Regions from separate parts of the Streptomyces sp. SudanB25_2051 genome, predicted to be linked through region 1. Evidence: riboswitches for the same ligand, from Rfam matches in the RefSeq annotation. Region 1 holds a riboswitch; each other region holds the start of a gene.
What was found. A riboswitch is a leader RNA that binds a small molecule or an ion and turns the genes downstream of it on or off. The one in region 1 is predicted to bind cobalamin.
Positions count from the first base shown of each region.

Region 1 (2,791 bases):
CCGGCGCGAGCGCCACGAACCCGGCGGGCCCGCCGACCTGGAACAGCAGCGGCACGGCGCCCGTCACACAGAATCCGAGCGGCAGCCGCCACGCCCGCCACAGCCGGCGCGGCGCCACCCCGGCCGGGCCGAGCAGCACGGCGAGGGCCGCGACGGCGACCAGCACGGCGCCCGGCCACGGCGGCAGGGACACCGCGCACGCGGTCAGCCCGAAGCCGAGCGCGGCCTTCTCGGCCGGATGGCGGCGGCGCCAGCGACTGCTGTGCGCCGCCACGTCGATGGGCAGCACCCGCGCTACTCCCCGGACGCGGGGGGAGCGGCCGCCCGGGGCCGCACCGGCGGCGCGCGCGGCCCCGTCAGGGAGCGCACCGGCACCGTCCCCGGCCTCGGCCGCCAGGGCCGCGCGGCCCCGCTCCTCGCCCTGCCGGCGTCCGCGCCGCAGCCCGAAGTAGTAGGCCAGCACACCCGCGCCGAGCGCCGCCTGCAGCGAGAACAGCGCCGACTCGACCTCACCGGACGGCGGCTCGTACAGCGGCGTGAACCACGGCTCGTAGTCCGGGGCGTTCTCCGTGATGGCCGTCTCCGCCTGCGCGTCGGCGCCCGCGAACGGCTCCTCCTTGCCGTCGCCGAGACCGAGCGCCAGCGGCAGCACCGCCAGCGCCACGACCACCAGCACCAGCAGGACGTTGATCCTCGCGTTGCGGCTCATCGGACCGCCGCCCCCTTCGTCGCGTCCGCCGCCGGCAGCACCCCGAGGCGCGCCAGCTCACCCTTGCTGGACTGCCGCAGCAGCCGCATGACCAGCACCGTCAGCAGGCCCTCGCTCACCGCGAGCGGCAGCTGCGTCACGGCGAAGATCCCGCCGAACTTGGCGAGCGCCCCCGCGAAGCCGCTCCCCGGGTCGGGGAACGCCAGCGCCAGCTGCACGCTCGTCACGCAGTACGTGGACAGGTCCGCGGCGAACGCGCCGAAGAACACCGCCACCATCAGCGGCACCCCGGACCGGCGCAGCAGCAGATACAGCCCGTACCCGGCCCACGGGCCGACGACGGCCATCGAGAAGACGTTCGCGCCGAGCGTGGTGAGCCCGCCGTGCGCGAGCAGCAGCGCCTGGAACAGCAGCGTGATCGTGCCGAGCACCGCCATGACCGGCGGCCGGAACAGGATGGCGCCGAGCCCCGTACCGGTGGGATGGGAGCAGCTGCCCGTCACCGACGGGATCTTCAGCGCCGACAGGACGAAGGTGAACGCCCCGGACGCGCCGAGCAGCAGTGTGGACTCGGGGTTGGCCCTGACCTCGCGGGTCAGCGCCCGGACACCGTGGACGACGAACGGAGCGGCCGCCAGTGTCCAGGCGACCGCGTGTTCCCGGGGCAGAAACCCCTCGGCTATATGCATGTGGGGGAGACCCTCTCCAGCACCTCGTGGATGGACAACGCGCCCTGGCCGGTCTCCTGGCTGACGGGTACTACCGCCTCGGCTCCGCCTTCCCGGATGCCGCGGTCTCCCGCGGCGGTCCAGTGGCTTCCCCGCTCGCGCGGGGGGTGGAGCCGGACTTCCCGATCACAGTGGCGAGGGCCGCACCGGCTTTGCACCGGTTTCCCGTACACCAAGGCCCTGCGACAGTAGTGCGTTGACCAGCTCCCTCACAACCGCGCCCGCCTCAGCCCTTGCGGTAGCCGTACGCCTCCGAAGCCGCCGCCGCGACCGCGTCGAGGTCCCCGCCGGCGGCCGACGTCACCACCGCGGCGACGGCGCCCTCCAGGAACGGCGCGTCCACCAGGCGCGTACGCTCGGGGAGTTCACCGCCCTCCGCGAGCAGGGCCTTCACCGTCAGTACGGCGCTGCCCAGGTCCACGAGCACGGCCACGCCCGCGCCCCGGTCCACCTCGTGCGCGGCCCGCGCGATCAGCTCGGCGCTCGTGCCGAGCCCCCCGTCGGGCCCGCCCCCGGCGGCGGCCACCGGCACCCCCGACGCCCCGCCGGCGAGCCCCAGCGCCAGCCGGACGACGGCCGCGGCGACCTCGGCGCTGTGCGACACCAGCACCACCCCGACCCCGCCGCCCGGCGCGCCCTCGACTCCGCCGCCCGGCGCGCCCGGCGCGCCCCCGGCGCCGCCCGCCGCCCCGCTCACGCGGACACCTCCGCGAGCGCGGCGAACAGCAGGGCGGCCGAGGCGGCGCCCGGGTCCTTATGGCCGACGGACCGTTCGCCGAGGTAGCTGGCGCGGCCCTTGCGGGCGAGCATCGGCACGGTGGCGGCGGCGCCCTCCTGAGCGGCCCGCGCCGCGGCGGCGGCGCCGCCCTCCCGGAGCGCGGCCACGGCCGGCTCCAGCGCGTCCAGCATCGTCTTGTCCCCGGCCTTGGCGCCGCCGAGCTGCGCGACCGCGGCGACCCCCGCGCCGAGCGCCTCCGCCAGGGCCTGCGGCGACACCTCGGCGCTGTCGCCCAGCGCCTTGCCGGCCCGGCGCAGCAGCGTCCCGTACAGGGGCCCCGACGCGCCGCCGACCGTCGAGATCAACTGACGCCCCGCCAGCGCCAGTACCGCGCCCGGCGTCCCTGGGGGCTCCGCGTCCAGGGCGGCCGCGACCGCCGCGAACCCGCGCCGCATGTTCGCCCCGTGGTCGGCGTCGCCGATGGCGGAGTCCAGTTCGGTGAGGCGGTCGGCCTCCCGGTCCACGGCGGACGCGGCGGCGGCCAGCCACCGCTGGAAGAACCCGGCGTCCAGCACGGCGCTCACCGCCCCCACCGCAGCGCCGGGGTCTGCACCGGCGCGTCCCACAGCCGCAGCA
Region 1 is NZ_OZ186787.1:304,017-306,807, reverse strand. It holds gene cbiQ (cobalt ECF transporter T component CbiQ) at 1-289, opposite strand, end outside; partial or broken gene ACSUPT_RS01355 (energy-coupling factor ABC transporter substrate-binding protein) at 353-709, opposite strand; gene ACSUPT_RS01350 (energy-coupling factor ABC transporter permease) at 706-1,398, opposite strand; cobalamin riboswitch at 1,428-1,629, opposite strand; gene ACSUPT_RS01345 (PTS-dependent dihydroxyacetone kinase phosphotransferase subunit DhaM) at 1,664-2,050, opposite strand; gene dhaL (dihydroxyacetone kinase subunit DhaL) at 2,131-2,730, opposite strand; gene dhaK (dihydroxyacetone kinase subunit DhaK) at 2,736-2,791, opposite strand, start outside.

Region 2 (2,791 bases), 2.8 Mb from region 1:
AGACCCGCGAGATCCGCCTCGGCGCGGATCGTGGCAAAGGACTGGCGGTAGATCTCCGCGCCGTCCTTCTCGTAGTCGAACACTGTGCTCCCGCTCATCTCTGTGCCTGTGCCTGTGGGTGTGCGTCGTCGTTGTCTCGTCGCGCGGTCCGTACGGTGAGGGCGTACGTGCCGTCGCCGGTGGCCAGGGCGTCCACCCAGTCGCCCTGGGGGTGCCCGCACCGCCTCTCGCAGCCCGACCAGTGGACGGGCAGGCCCCGCAGCGGCGGGTCGTCCAGGGGCCGTGCGTCCGCCCGTACGTCGGCGAGGGCCTTGCCGCAGCCGGGCCGTCCCGTGCAGGCGGTGACCGCGAGCCAGGGCGAACCGGGCCGGACGAGGTACCCGGCGGCCTCCAGGGCCGCGAGCCGCCGCTCCGCCTCCGCCCGGCCGGGCAGGCCCGCCACGACGAAGCCCCGCCAGGGCGTCACCCGCACCTCGTCGCCGTCCCCCGGCGCCAGGGCGCGGAACTGCTCGGTGGTGACCCGCCCCAGGGGCGCCACGACGGACACCGCACACTCCCCGACCAGTCCCGGAACGGGCGGCGCGGCGTCCAGAAGCGCCTCTCCAGCGGCCGGTGCGGCGGCGACCCCCGCGGCGGCCAGGCAGCTGGTCACCGCGTCCTCCAGGGCCGCGTCCGAAGGCAGTTCGGCCACCCGCCAGGCACCCGTGCCGGCCTCCCTCGCGACCGTCAGGAACGCCTCGGCCGCCGCCAGCGCGGCCACCGGGGCGTCACCCGCCGCCACCCGCCGGGCCAGGCCACCGATCCGTACCAGAGCGCGGCCGCCGGGCTCTGCGAGCAACGTCACATCGCCGCCCAGCGCGGCCACGTCCCCGCGCCCGTCGTCCACGGCGAACAGGAAACGGCCCGAAAGCCCCGTCGTCCACGCCTGCGCGCACAGCAGCGCGTCCAGTTCCCGCGCCCACGCCTGGACGTCCCCGAAGCCCCGCCCGTCCAGTCCGGCCAGGGGCGAGACGACCATGTTCCGCACCCGCTCGTGCGCGGCGGACGGCAGCAGTCCGGCCCCGCCCAGCAGCTCGGCGAGGGTGAGCCCGCAGTCGTCGGGCAGGCCGCGCAGGTCGAGATTGCCGCGCGAGGTGACGCCGATCCGGCCGTCGCCGAGCCGGCCCGACAGGTCGGCGAGCGCGGCCACCTGGCGGGCCGTCAGGACGCCCGTGGGCAGCCGCAGACGGGCCAGACCGCCATCGTCCGCGCGGTGCAGCCGCAGCGCGCCGGGGCACGCGTCGGCGCGGTCGCGGACACGTTCCCGTATGTGAGCTTCGCCCCCGTTTCGGGGATTTGGCGAGGTGGGCGGCATGGCGGCGAGCATACGCGCAGCCTCTACTATGCAGACGGCACAGGGTCCCAGGACCCTAGGGAGGAAGCCCGGTGCGAATCCGGCGCGGTCCCGCCACTGTGAGCAGGACCCCTCCGGGCCCCGCGAGTCAGGAACTCCCGCCACCCACGACCACCCGGGGCGAGGACACCCCGAGGAAGGCCCGGCACGCCGTGATCCTGCTGCTGTCGCACTCCGACACCGACCTGCTGAGCGCCCGCGCGGCCGGCGGCCCGGTCGAGTACCGGTTCGCCAACCCCGCACGGCTCCCCATCGACGAACTGCCCGGCCTCCTCGACGGCGCCGACCTCGTCGTCGTGCGCCTCCTCGGCGGATTGCGCGCCTGGGAGGAGGGCATCGACCTGCTGCGCGCCCAGGACCGCCCGGTCGTCTTCCTGACCGGCGAACAGGCGCCCGACGCCCAGCTGATGGAGGCGTCCACCGTCCCGATCGGCGTCGCCACCGAGGCGCACGCCTACCTCGCGCACGGCGGCCCGGACAACCTGGAGCAGCTCGCCCGCTTCCTGTCCGACACCGTGCTCCTCACCGGCCACGGCTTCGACCCGCCGGCCGCCGCCCCCACCTGGGGCCCGCTGGAGCGCACCGCCCGCACCACCGACGGCCCGACCGTCGCCGTGCTCTACTACCGCGCCCACCACATGAGCGGCAACACCGCCTTCGTCGGCGCCCTCTGCGACGCCATCGAGGACGCCGGCGGCCGCGCCCTCCCGCTGTACGTCGCCTCGCTGCGCGCCCCCGAGCCGGAGCTGCTGGAGCAGCTGCGCGGCGCCGACGCCATCGTCACCACCGTCCTCGCGGCGGGCGGCACCAAGCCCGCCGCGGCGCAGGCCGGAGGCGACGAGGAGGCGTGGGACGCGGGTGCGCTCGCCGACCTCGACGTGCCCGTCCTCCAGGCGCTGTGCCTCACCGGCTCCCGCGCCGACTGGGAGGAGAACGACGAGGGCCTGTCCCCGCTCGACGCGGCCAGCCAGGTCGCCGTCCCCGAGTTCGACGGGCGGATCATCACCGTGCCGTTCTCCTTCAAGGAGATCGACGAGGACGGCCTGCCCGCCTACGTGCCCGACGCGGAGCGCGCCGCCCGCGTCGCCGGGATCGCCGTCCGCCACGCCCGGCTGCGGCACATCCCGAACGCCGACAAGCGCCTCGCGCTGGTCCTCTCCGCCTACCCGACGAAGCACTCCCGCATCGGCAACGCCGTCGGACTCGACACGCCCGCGTCCGCCGTCGCCCTGCTGCGCCGGCTGCGGGAGGAGGGCTACGACTTCGGCGACGAGGAGGTGCCGGGCCTCGCGTCCGGCGACGGCGACGAGCTGATCTACGCCCTCATCGAGGCCGGCGGCCACGACCAGGACTGGCTCACCGAGGAGCAGCTGGCCCGCAACCCGGTCCGCATCCCGG
Region 2 is NZ_OZ186787.1:3,131,167-3,133,957, reverse strand. It holds gene ACSUPT_RS14005 (precorrin-8X methylmutase) at 1-98, opposite strand, end outside; gene ACSUPT_RS14000 (cobalamin biosynthesis protein CobG) at 95-1,366, opposite strand; cobalamin riboswitch at 1,377-1,509, shown strand; gene cobN (cobaltochelatase subunit CobN) at 1,546-2,791, shown strand, end outside.
Region 2: it holds a riboswitch for cobalamin, as region 1 does, so the genes downstream of both, cobN (cobaltochelatase subunit CobN) here and ACSUPT_RS01350 (energy-coupling factor ABC transporter permease) in region 1, are expected to answer to the same signal.

Region 3 (2,791 bases), 4.2 Mb from region 1:
CGCCCACCGCTCCGGCCAGGTCAGCTCCACGTCGTAGTGGTCGGGGTGGAGCACGCCGCGCGCCGTGCGGGTCTTGTCCCAGGCGGGCAGCGGGCCGCTGCGCTCGGCGAGGTCGGCGGACGCCTCGTACGCGGCGAGCATGATCCGCTCGGCGATCCGCGTGGACAGGGCGCGCGCCTCCGGCGAGTCGAACGGCAGCCGCAGCTTGAAGAAGACGTCCTGGAGGCCCATCGCGCCCAGGCCCACCGGGCGCCAGCGGGCGTTGGACCGGCCGGCCTGCTCGGTCGGGTAGAAGTTGATGTCCACGACCCGGTCGAGGAAGGTCACGGCCGTGCGGACGGTCTCGTCCAGCCGCTCCCAGTCGATGCCGTCGCCGTCGACGAACGCGCCGAGGTTGACCGAGCCCAGGTTGCAGACGGCGGTCTCCCCGTCGTCGGTGACCTCCAGGATCTCGGTGCACAGGTTGGAGGAGTGGACCGTGTGGCCCGGCTCGGCGGTCTGGTTGGCGGTGCGGTTGGCGGCGTCCTTGAACGTCATCCAGCCGTTGCCGGTCTGCGCCAGGGTGCGCATCATCCGGCCGTACAGGTCGCGGGCCGGCATCGTCTTGCGGGCCAGGCCCTTCGCCTCGGCGGCCCGGTACGCGGCGTCGAACTCGTCGCCCCACAGGTCGACCAGCTCGGGCACGTCCGACGGGGAGAACAGCGACCACTCGGCGTCGTCGTTGACGCGGCGCATGAACTCGTCCGGAACCCAGTGCGCCAGGTTCAGGTTGTGGGTGCGGCGGGCGTCCTCGCCGGTGTTGTCGCGGAGCTCCAGGAACTCCTCGATGTCCGCGTGCCAGGTCTCCAGGTACACGGCGGCGGCGCCCTTGCGGCGGCCGCCCTGGTTGACCGCCGCCACCGACGCGTCGAGGGTCTTCAGGAACGGCACGATGCCGTTGGAGTGGCCGTTGGTGCCCCGGATGAGCGAGCCGCGGGCGCGGATGCGGGAGTACGACAGGCCGATGCCGCCCGCGTGCTTCGACAGCCGCGCGACCTGGTGGTACCGGTCGTAGATGGAGTCCAGCTCGTCCTGCGGGGAGTCCAGCAGGTAGCAGGAGGACATCTGCGGGTGGCGGGTGCCGGAGTTGAACAGGGTGGGGGAGGACGGCAGGTAGTCGAGGCGGCTCATCAGCCGGTACAGCGCCTCCACCTCGCCGAGCGCGCGCACCGAGTCGTCCTCGGCCAGACCGGCGGCGACCCGCAGCAGGAAGTGCTGGGGCGTCTCGACGACCTTGCGGGTGATCGGGTGCCGCAGCAGGTAGCGCGAGTACAGCGTCCGCCCGAAGTAGCCGAACCGGTCGTCGCCGTCGGGGTCGACGACCGCGTCCATCCGCTCCGCGTGGAGCGCCACGAACTGTGCCGTGCGGTCCGCGATCAGGCCCTCGCGGTGGCCCACGGCCACCGAGGCGGAGAACGACACGGCGCCCTGCCCCGCGGCCTCCTCGGTGATGGTCCGGGCCAGCAGCCGGGCGGCGAGCCGGGAGTACGCCGGGTCCTCGGCGATCAGGCCGGCCGCCGCCTCGGTGGCGAGCTCCCGCAGCTCCGCCTCGTCGGACCCGGCGTGCCGGCCGCGCAGCGCGGCGGCGGCGACCCGTCCGGGGTCGGCGTCGGGAAGGTCCGAGGTGAGGTCGGTCAGGGTCCGCAGCAGCGCGGTCCCGGGCGCGTCGGTCTCGGTCGCTGAGGCCGGATCTGCAGGCGCGATGGTCACGTGGGGGCTCTCCCTCGCTCGGCTCGGGGCGCACACGGCGGGCGGCGGGGGAGCGGGCGCACCTCGCCCCTGGGCACGGGGGCGTGCGTGACCGCGTCCGCCGGCCCACTCCGCGAGGCCCGGACGTCTGGGCACCCGGACCGGGCGGTCCGAGCGCGCTGCCGGCAGGTCGTCGGACTTGCGGGGTACGCGAAGGGCACACCGGTACACCGTTGCGGGACAGTTCCGGACTCGCACCGGATTCCCCTGCTGCGACAGCGAGGACGAGCATACATGTGGGGGGCGTCCGTTACGGCACCCCCCACATGTTGTGTCAGAGTGTCAGCTCGTACGCGAAGAGCGTCACACCGGGCAGAGGGTCCCAGTCCCGTCGCGGGGCCCGCGCGAAGCCCATCCGGTCGTACAGCCGCCGGGCCGCGACGGCCTGCGGCGTGACGGACAGGACGAGCCGTACGCACCCCTCGCGGGCCCGCGCCCGGTCCGCGCAGGCCCGTACGAGCGCCTCGCCCACCCCCCGGCCGCGGGCGGCGCCGGACACGGCCAGTACGCGGAACTCGGCCTCGTCCGGCCCGGCGATGTCCGCCCACGGGGTGCCGCCGCACGGTACGAAGGTGACCCCGCCGAGCAGCGTGCCGTCCGGGTCGACGGCGACGAGCACCTCGGCCTCGGCGGCGCGCCGCGCCACGTCCCGCAGCACGTCCAGGTACGGATCGTCGGCCCCGTAGGTCAGCAGCCCGCCGTCCAGGTAGGCCTGGACGCTGATCTCGGCGAGGGCGGCGTGCTCCCGCGGCTGTATCTCCCTGATGGTGATGTCCATGGTGCAGCAGTCTGCCGTGCGGCCGGGGGCCCGGGAGCCCGGCCACGGGAAGGGCCCCCGCACCTGCGCGGTGCGGGGGCCCTGGAGTGGCGGGAGGCGCCGCCCGGTTCAGTGGCGCCGGTGCTCAGTGACCGGTCGCTCAGTGGCCGGTGCCGACCTTGGGCAGCTCGGGGTCGACGCCCGGGTCGCCCGCGTCGGCCGTGTAGTCGCCCTCCGCCGTCTCGT
Region 3 is NZ_OZ186787.1:4,461,579-4,464,369, forward strand. It holds gene ACSUPT_RS20215 (ribonucleoside-diphosphate reductase subunit alpha) at 1-1,749, opposite strand, end outside; cobalamin riboswitch at 1,896-2,041, opposite strand; gene ACSUPT_RS20220 (GNAT family N-acetyltransferase) at 2,063-2,566, opposite strand; gene mctP (monocarboxylate uptake permease MctP) at 2,706-2,791, opposite strand, start outside.
Region 3: it holds a riboswitch for cobalamin, as region 1 does, so the genes downstream of both, ACSUPT_RS20215 (ribonucleoside-diphosphate reductase subunit alpha) here and ACSUPT_RS01350 (energy-coupling factor ABC transporter permease) in region 1, are expected to answer to the same signal.

Region 4 (2,791 bases), 5.7 Mb from region 1:
GGGCAGCAGCACACCCCGCGCGGACCGCGCCCGCCGGCCCCGGCTCCCGCCGAGCCACAGGACGAGACCGCCCGCGACGAGCACCCACAGCCAGCTCGCGGCGACCTCGGAGTACAGGCGGCCGACCTCGCCCAGGTGCAGGTTCTTGTGGAGGTCGCCGAGCCAGGTGGTCAGCGGCGTCGACCCCCACGACGTGGTCAGCTCGCCCCGTACCTCCGCGGTGTACGGGTCCACGAACACGGTGCGCTGCCGCTCGCCGAGCTCCGGGACCGACAGCACCACGCGGGTGGTGTCCTCCGGCCCGGCCGGGGTGAGGACGGAGGACAGGGTGCCCTCCGGGTGCGCGGCCCGCGCCGCTCCGATCTGCTCGGACAGCGGGCGGGTCGGCCCGCCGGCCTCCTCGACCCGCAGCCGGTCGCCGTAGGCGAGCTGGTCGAGCTGCGGGGCGAAGGCGTAGACGAGCCCGGTGAGCGCGGTGACGAGCAGGAACGGGGCGACGAACACCCCGGCGTAGAAGTGCAGCCGGACCAGGAGGGCCCGTATGCCCTGCCGGTGGGGTCCGGTTCGCCCGGCCCGTGCCGGTGCGGAGGCGGTTGTCGGTGGATCGCGGTCGATGGTCGAAGACATGCGTGTTCCCCAGGGAGTACGCGCGGCGACGTGGGCGCGCGCGTACGACGAAGCCGAAAGGTGATGGGAGCCGCCCGGAGGGCGGGTGTCGTGATCGCGTACGGGCGATCAGGCGGCCGTCGGCGCGGGCGGGCCTCGTCGGGGGCGGCAGCGGGTGAGGAGGACGCGGAGGCGGACGTGGCCCGCCGTGGACGGCGGCGGCGTCCGCCGCGCGGAGGGAAGGGGGCACGCGGCGAGGGCGAGGAGGACCAGGCGCGGCAGGAGGAGGGCGGCGAGGCGTCGCAGGACGCGGTCGCCGTGGAGGACGCAGAGGGCGGCGCCCAGCGTGGCCAGGGCGTGCGCCGCTGTCATCTCGCCGGTCAGCAAGTGCCCGGCGACCGCCTCGGCCGTGTGCGGGTGCGCGTGCGCCGTCGGATCGTGCCCGGCCATGGCGTGGTGGCCGCCGCCCGCCCCGGGCGCCGACAGCCGGTGGAAGGCCAGGTGCAGGCCGGTCTGGGCCGCGCCCAGGACGAGGACGGTGACGTCGAAGCGGCGCCGCCGGCCGCCGAAGAGGACGACGCCCAGCACGGTGAGGCCCGCGAAGAGCGGAGCGAGGCTCCCGGGTCCCGGCAGCGACCCGCCGGCCGCGACATGTCCGATCGCGCCCGGAATCAGGCAGGCGGCAGCGCAGAGCAGACCCTTCGCCGTCCGCCTCAGCCATCCGTCCCGTGCGCGCACCGGCACAACGTAGTCAGCCCCATGGGCCGGTCAGCGGCACCGGACGACGGGGCGGGCAGCGGGGGAGGAGCGGGTGATCCTTCCTGACGTTTCGTCATTGCCCGGACGCCGAAGGGGCGTTGCGTCTCGGGTGGTGGTGAGTGCACCCCTTCCCGGCGAGGAAGATTTCGAGCCGAAGTGGCCGGAATCACAGCAGGAATAAAGCCGCATTCAGGGCAATTCCCAGCCCTCTCGCCGCCTGTGGTAACTTGCGCAAGCCAGTCGCACTCCGTACGTTCCGTGCGTACGTGGGTCAGGGAATCCGGTGCGAATCCGGAACTGACGCGCAGCGGTGAGGGTGACGGGCGAGGCATACGAAGCCACTGGGGCGCATCCGCGGCCCGGGAAGGCGCCTCGTCCGGACGACCCCGAGTCCGAAGACCTGCTGGCGCATTCGTACGGACGGGCCCCGCGCATGGGCCCACGACGCCGAGGACAACGCCGTGACCGTCACGCGCCCGACCGCTTCCCTCGCCGTGCTCCTGTGCGGAGCGCTGCTCCTCACCGGATGCGGCGCCACCGCGCCCGCCGCGCCGCCGGACGAGGCGGCGACCACGCTCACCAACTGCGGGCAGCAGGTGCGGATCCCCGCCGGCGGGCCCCGGCGGGCCGTGTCGCTGAACCAGGGCACCACCGAGATCATGCTGGCCCTCGGCCTCGCCGACCGCATGGCGGGCACGGCGACCTGGACCGACCCGGTCATGAAGGGCCTGGAGAAGGCCAACGCCGGAGTGCCGAGGCTCGCCGAGAACAACCCGTCCTTCGAGAAGGTCCTGGACACCGAACCCGACTTCGTCGCCGCCTCCTTCGCCTCCACCCTCGGCAAAGGCGGAGTGGCCACGAGGGAGCAGTTCGAGAAGCTCGGCGTGCCCACCTACCTCTCCCCGTCCGACTGCGTGGGCAAGGACAACAGCGGCGACGGCGACGGCGTGCGCACGACGCCCCTGACGATGGACACCGTCTACGGAGAAGTACGGGACCTCGCGCGGATCTTCGGCGTCGAGCGGCGCGGCGAGGAGCTCACGGCACGTCTGAAGGCGCGGGTCGCCAAGGCCACCGCCGGGCTGAACGCGCGGGACGTCACCCTGCTCTACTGGTTCTCGGACGCCCAGTCCCCGTACATGGCGGGCTGCTGCGGGGCGCCGGGAGTCATCACCCGCGAGGTCGGCGCCGAGAACGTCTTCGACGACACGACCGAGGAGTGGCCGCAGATCAACTGGGAGACGGTCGCCGACCGCAACCCGGACGTCCTCGTCATCGGCGACCTCACCCGCAAGGCGCAGACCGGCGAGAGCGCCGCGAAGAAGATCGAGTTCCTGGAGTCCAACCCCGCGACGCGGACCATGGACGCCGTACGCCACAAGCGGTACGTCCTGCTCAGCGGACAGTCCATGAACCCGACGATCCG
Region 4 is NZ_OZ186787.1:6,048,460-6,051,250, forward strand. It holds gene ACSUPT_RS26620 (PepSY-associated TM helix domain-containing protein) at 1-627, opposite strand, end outside; gene ACSUPT_RS26625 (hypothetical protein) at 736-1,344, opposite strand; cobalamin riboswitch at 1,586-1,787, shown strand; gene ACSUPT_RS26630 (ABC transporter substrate-binding protein) at 1,827-2,791, shown strand, end outside.
Region 4: it holds a riboswitch for cobalamin, as region 1 does, so the genes downstream of both, ACSUPT_RS26630 (ABC transporter substrate-binding protein) here and ACSUPT_RS01350 (energy-coupling factor ABC transporter permease) in region 1, are expected to answer to the same signal.